2 regions of the Dictyoglomus sp. genome follow, and region 2 is predicted to be linked to the other one. Evidence: riboswitches for the same ligand, from Rfam matches in the RefSeq annotation. Region 2 holds a riboswitch; the other holds the start of a gene.
What was found. Region 2 has a riboswitch for thiamine pyrophosphate ahead of ACP5QL_RS08185 (energy-coupled thiamine transporter ThiT). Riboswitches for the same ligand answer to the same signal wherever they lie in the genome.
Positions count from the first base shown of each region.

Region 1: it holds a riboswitch for thiamine pyrophosphate, as region 2 does, so the genes downstream of both, thiS (sulfur carrier protein ThiS) here and ACP5QL_RS08185 (energy-coupled thiamine transporter ThiT) in region 2, are expected to answer to the same signal.

Region 1 covers NZ_JBMFQK010000001.1:276,617-280,036, reverse strand. The annotation lists gene thiH (2-iminoacetate synthase ThiH) at 1-481, opposite strand, end outside; gene ACP5QL_RS01445 (thiazole synthase) at 487-1,260, opposite strand; gene thiS (sulfur carrier protein ThiS) at 1,265-1,453, opposite strand; TPP riboswitch at 1,512-1,631, opposite strand; gene ACP5QL_RS01435 (YbgA family protein) at 1,670-2,656, opposite strand; gene ACP5QL_RS01430 (phosphotriesterase family protein) at 2,677-3,420, shown strand, end outside.
Region 2 covers NZ_JBMFQK010000012.1:33,431-36,850, reverse strand. The annotation lists gene gyrA (DNA gyrase subunit A) at 1-265, opposite strand, end outside; gene ACP5QL_RS08190 (thiamine diphosphokinase) at 331-990, opposite strand; gene ACP5QL_RS08185 (energy-coupled thiamine transporter ThiT) at 983-1,780, opposite strand; TPP riboswitch at 1,836-1,945, opposite strand; gene cysE (serine O-acetyltransferase) at 1,966-2,643, opposite strand; T-box leader at 2,766-2,988, shown strand; gene ACP5QL_RS08175 (TrpB-like pyridoxal phosphate-dependent enzyme) at 3,029-3,420, shown strand, end outside.

The sequences.
Region 1 (3,420 bases), on a different contig from region 2:
CCATAGGATATGCTTCAATGGAGATCTCTGAAAAATATTTTTTAGCAAGTTTAACTGCATAGAGGATATATTCAAAGGGAGTATTAATTTTATCACAACCTGTTAAAAGTAAAATACTGTCAATGCTGGTTTGTTTGATGGCTTCGTATTCTCTTATTATCTCTTCCTCCTTTAGTTTCTTCCTTGGAATTTGAAGTTTAGCTGAGAATCCACAGTACTCACAGGGAGAAAGACAATAATTAGAAAGGTAAAGAGGAGTAAATAGGGTTATAACTTTTCCGAAATACCTTTCTGTAAGTCTCTTTGCTTTATTAGCCATTAATATTAAAGTTTCATCGGAATTATCAGTGAGGAGAATAAAAAGGTCCTCTTTTGATATCTTGTCTTTATCAATTATTTTCCTGACATTTCCTCCTTTATTCTCTAAGACATGAGATTTTCTCAAGATTTCATCTGCTTCTTTAAGAATCTCCCTGAGCATGTTTTTCACCTAATTCCTTTTATAAAATCTATCAGTGGTGACGAAGCGTCAGCATAGTCTTTTTCTTCGGGAAGACCAATTTCGTAGGCAATTCTTCCTGCTTTTACCGCTAAATTAAAAGCCTCAGCCATTTTAAAGGGATCATTGGATGTAGCGATGGCTGTATTTATAAGTACTGCATCAGCACCTAATTCCATAGCTTTTGAAGCGTGGGAAGGCCTTCCTATACCAGCATCGATAATAACAGGAATAGAGATTTCATTTATAATCGCCTTAAGCAAAGTTTCACAATCGATTCCCTTGTTACTTCCTATGGGAGAGCCTAAAGGCATTACTGCAGAAACTCCTATTTCTTCTAATTTTTTTGCTACGATAAGGTCTGGAGATATATAGGGAAAGACTTTAAATCCATCTTTGACAAGTATTTCTGCTGCCTTTATGGTCTCTTCATTATCGGGTAAAAGGTATTTTAATTCTCCTGATATCTCTATTTTTACCCAATCAGAACCCGTAAGTTCTCTTCCTATTTCCGCAATTTTAACTGCTTCTTTATGATTTCTTGCTCCAGAGGTGTTAATCATTATTTTTGCCGTTTTAGGAAGGAAATCTAAGATAGAATAACCCTTATTGATTTCGGGGTTTATTCTTCTTACTGCCACAGCAAATACTTCTATTTTTAGTTCTTCATGCATTTTGGGGATAACACTATAATCTGGCAGTTTACCTGTCCCTACAAAGAGACGGTTATTTATAATAGTATTATCAATTATTAAGCCCATATTATTATCCCCCTCCCACAAGAGAGACAATTTCTATGTAGTCTTCATCTCTTAACTCTACGTTATCCCAATTTTCCTTTTTTACAATTTCTCCGTTTACTAGTACAACTATTTTTTCGGTGGGATAATTAAGAGAAAGAAGCAATTCTTTTAAATTTCCTTTAAAATTTACTTCTTTATCGTTTACAAGCATGTTTTTCCCTCCCTATTAAACATAAAGGACCGCCCGGTTTATACCGAGCGGTCCTTTGATTTTTTATACCTTTCACTCCCTCCGCCGGCATTACCCGGGTCAGGTTCAAAGGGTCGAGACCGGGATCTTAGGTCTCCTCTCAGCCGAGCTTATCCCCTCAGCTCCCCTGGAAAACCATATTTAATTTTGGGAAAATTATACCATAAAAGTTAGAATTTATTCAATATAAGATAGTTCATTAGGATAAGGATTTAAATAGGTTTGATTTAAAAGATATTGGTCATCAAATCTATATGCCCAACTTCTCAAGATTTCAACAAGAGGGCTTAAATTTATTTTCGCTCTTCTATAAAGATCTAAAAGATGTAGAAAATGATTTTTTTCTCCCGCTTTTAATTTTCTAGAAAAATATCCATATATATGGAAGATGGCATTAACATGATTTCCTCTTTTAAGATTTGTAGAGAGTGCTTCTTTAAACAAGAGGGCATATTTCTCAATTAGCTCTTCAAAGGGATATTTAGACTGATTGGCTAAAAGATTTCCAAGTTCTTTCAAATGCTTTTGAGAATAAACCATAAGGAGATATTTGTTGTTTTGATGAAACTCTATTAGGTCTTTTACTTTTGTATTATCTTTATTCTTGAGATTTCTTAACTCTGATAGAGCAAAAATTCTCGTTAGAAATCTCTCCCTAATTTCTGGATTTCTTAACCTTCCCTCGTCTTCTGCTGGAATGTAAGGAAATTTTTCTAAAACCTTTTGAGCAAAGATTCCCTTTCCTTTAGAGTGGAAGATTTTTCCTTCTCTATCTTTATAAATCATGGTGTTTGATAGGCCACAGGAAGGAGATTTGCTTTTTAGGAGGAATCCATCTATTTCAGGTAAGGTATTTAGAAAATTTTCGGAAAAGTCAAGTATCTTATCGGTTAGGTCTAATCCAGTTTTGGGTTGATAGATTCCTAATCTATTCTCTTCCACATATACTATGATCTTTTCCCTGGGTACCCCAAGCCCTATAGAGACTTCTGGACATACTGTTATAATTTCACAATATTCTTTTAATTTCAGAGCAAAACTATCTTTTATTATTCCACCATCGTATCTTACTGGTTCTGAATTAAGACAAGCACTATATACTATTCTTGGCTTTGTAAAATTTCTCATGTTTGATATTATATCAATATCATTTGTAAAAAGCAAAAGGGGTGAACCTTATGGTTATGACTGTAAAAGGTTTTTTTGATAAAAAAGATATGGGAAAAACCTTAGTTCATGAGCATATTCTTGTGGATTTCTCTCCTGCCGAAGAACAAATAAAGATTGATGATAATTTGAGAAATGAGATTGTAGAGGTAATGTTACCGTATTTAATGGAGATTAAAAATTTAGGTTATAGTACTTTCTTTGAATGTACTCCCAAGTATGTAGGAAGAGATGTAAAGGTTTTGAAAATTCTATCAGAAAAAACTGGATTAAATGTCATAACAAATACAGGTTTTTATGGGGCAGGCGAAGATAAACATGTGCCCAAAAAGTATTGGAATCTTTCTTCAGAAGATTTTGCAAAAATGTGGATTGAAGAATGGGAAAAAGGAATTGAAGATGGTATTAAGCCCGGTTTTATTAAAACTGCAGTAAATCCTGGACCTCTAAATGAGATAGATAAAAAATTGATAAGAGCTTCTGCTTTTACTCATCTTGAGACTGGGCTTACAGTGGCATGTCATACAGGAGAAGAAAGGTGTGCCCTCGAAGTGGCAAGAATTTTTGAGGAAGAGAAAGTAGATCTTTCAGCTTTGATCATTGTTCATGCTGATGCCATTGAAAACTTTGAAGTGCACCTTGAATTGTTAGAAAAAGGAGCTTTTCTTGAGTACGATTCCATTGGGGCAAGACCAATGGAGTATCATTTAAACCTTATGGAGAAGGTTATAAAAGAGGGGTTCATAGATAGGATCCTGATC
Region 2 (3,420 bases):
CGAGAGCTTCATAAACTGCTGCATCTCCATGAGGATGATATCTGCCTAGTACATTACCTACTACATGAGCACTTTTTCTGTAAGGTCGATTATGAAGTATTCCCGATTCATACATGGAATAGATGATTCTTCTTTGAACTGGTTTTAAGCCGTCTCTTGCATCGGGTAGAGCTCTACCTACGATTACGCTCATGGCGTAATCAAGGTAAGAGTTTTCCATTTCTCTTTCTAAACCAACTAAGATAACTTTACTTTTCTCAGCCATATTTTTCCTTCTTGTTTAATCTTGGTTAAAAAATAAGCTAACGTCTTTTAATTTTAGCATAAATTTCAGGTTTGGTATAGATGTATAACCAATAAAGTTCCTTTTTGTATGCTGATCTTAGCTTGGTAATCAGTAAACACATTACTTATACCACGAGTAAGATTTCTGTAGAGAGGTTCATAATTCAAACTATATTTAAGTCCTTCTAAATAAATCCCTTCTACTATTTCTGATAGGGGAATAAGGGAGAGAATGTCCCCCTTATTCCCCCAGATGGTTTTCTCTTCCTCTCCTTTCATAATGTAAATCCTAAGTTTTCTATCAATAACATGTGGCTCTATATTCAAATCTTTTATTCTTTCAAGGAAAAATATATTGGCAAGTGTATGATCTATACGTCCTCCTAGAAGCCCTACGATGTATATGGAATTTGGATTAAATTTTACTGCTTCCCTTATAGCAAGTTCTAAATCAGTTTCATCTTTTTCAGTGGGATAAATTTTCCACTCAACTTGGTGTTTGGCAAGCCTTTTTTCAATATCTTCAGTGATTGAATCTAAATCTCCAACTATAATATTTGGAAAGATTCCAAGCCTTAATGCAATCTTAGTTCCTCCATTGGCACATATTACTTTATCTACTGGTAGGATTTCATCAAGATCAAAAGTAGTTATCTTAGTTTCTCCGTTTACAAAAATCAAGATTTTTTTAACTTCTTTATTCATTTTCTCTTAGCCTCTGCATAATTATTAAAACAAAAGGTAAACATACAAAGGTAGAGGGTACCACTACAAAAAGATTGTAGATGAGAGAATATATCCATGCTGGAGTTCCTGGAGGAGCGTATTCGGAAAAGAAAATTATTCCCGAAAGAAAATGAGCAAAAAGTCTTCCTAAGCCTCCAATGAAAACACCAAGTTCTATAGGTTCTTGAGTTTTTCTTATATAACCTCCATAAAGAAGGAGTAAAGTTCCTAAGATTCCTGCTATTATTAATACAATCCTTGAAACTGGATACCATTTGATTTTAAACTCTAAATCCTTAATATCTTCTTCTATTTTTGACTTTTCTTCCCCTGTAGCAGTTTGTAGTTTCGCTTTTAGCTCTTCTAAAGTTGTTTGAGTTTGTGGAAGTTCCGAAGATATATTTACTACAAAAAAGATTGTTCCCAGGAGAAAGAGTACAGCAATTATATAAGTAATAAATTTCGAAATTTTTAAGTTTTTTACTATGCCAGAAAGTCCAATTAAGCCAAAGGCTATAGGATAGTCGAGGAGATATTGGAGCCAATGTACCACATACATATCTTGCAAGGAATGAATCAATCCATAAGTAACTCCCACGAGTAAACCAGGAACGAATCCCCATCTTAGGGCAAAAATAAATAAAGGAAGCATTTGCAGGCTTATACTTCCTCCTTGAGGCATAGCTCCTATCCTTAAGTACCAGAGTAAAAGAGATAATGCAATACTTAAGGCACCTTCAGTAAGCATCCTTATAGATTTTCTTTCCATGTGAGCACCTCCCATAAAAAATTTAAGGCTCCCTGCCAGCCATAAGGAGGGAACCTTAAATTTTTTATCCCTTCCCTACGCTGGCATTACCCAGATCAGGTTCAAAGGGTCGGTAGCTCCTGCTACCCTCTCAGCCTCGGATCAGAGACTCCCCCGGGAACCATCTTCAATTTTTGTGTATTATATCACATCTCTTTTATTTTTTCTCTGATGAGATTTTCCAAATAATTTATTCTTTTTTCAAGATTTTCTATTTTAGCATTCAATTCTTCTATTAACCTTAGTTCCGGATCAGGTATATTACCATGTTCTAACATCTCCTTAGGGGTTAATTTTTTTCCTTCCTGGGTTACAATTCTTCCTGGTACCCCAACCACAGTACAATTAGGTGGTACAGATTTTAATACTACAGAACCTGCTCCTATTCGGGTATTGTCTCCTATGGTTATAGGGCCTAAAACCTTTGCTCCAGCTCCTATAACCACGTTATTTCCTATAGTAGGATGCCTTTTTCCTTTTTCTTTACCTGTACCTCCAAGGGTAACTCCTTGGTAAATTAGTACGTTGTCACCTATCTCAGTGGTTTCGCCAATTACTACGCCCATACCGTGATCTATAAAAAATCCTTTGCCTATTTTGGCTCCTGGATGTATCTCTATTCCTGTTAAAAATCTATTTATGTTGGATATGAGCCTCGGAATTATAGGTATTTTCAATTTCCATAAGAAATGAGCAATACGATGCAAAAGAATGGCATGAAATCCATGATAGCATAAGATTACCTCTAAGAAATTTCTTGCTGCTGGGTCTTTTTCAAAGACAGCTTTGTAATCCGCAATTATAGTTTCAATAATTTTTTTCATTACTTTTTCACCCTAATTTATACTTCTTTGGTATAAAAATAACATATAGTTTTAAAATTATCAATAGTATATCCAATTTTAAATCTTTGTTGTATAATAATAAAAAAAGCAATTTGAAATTAGCAAAAGCTGTGAAGGGGAAGAGTAACTATAAAACAGGATTACAGAGAGGTTAGTCTGAGGCTGAAAGCTAACTATCCTGTTTATAGTGAATGGGCCCCGGAGCTTCGAGGCGAAAGGTTTGAGTAGCCAAAGACGGTATTGCTCCCGTTATAGAGCAAAGAGTGGAGTCTTTTTAGACTCCATTAAGGTGGTACCGCGAGAGTAAGCCTTCTCGTCCTTTTCAGGATGAGAAGGCTTAAATTTTTATAGGGGAGGTACAATGATGTCAAAGGTCAAATTTATTCTTGACGAGTCTAAAATACCTAAGGATTGGTACAACATTATTCCTGATCTGCCTTTTCCTCTTCCCCCGGTCTATCATCCTGTGACCCTGCAACCAGTAAAACCTGAGGATCTTGCACCTATTTTTCCTGTGGAGCTTATAAAGCAGGAGGTGAGTACAGAGAGATATATTGAAATTCCCGAAGAAGTAAGGAAAATATACAAGTTATGGAGACCAACTCCTTTGTATAGGGCTCTTAATTTAGAGAAATATTTGGATACTCCAGCTCATATATATTATAAATACGAGGGAGTAAGCCCTCCTGGAAGCCATAAGCCAAATACTGCTGTAGCTCAGGCCTTTTATAACAAGCTTGAAGGGGTTAAGAGATT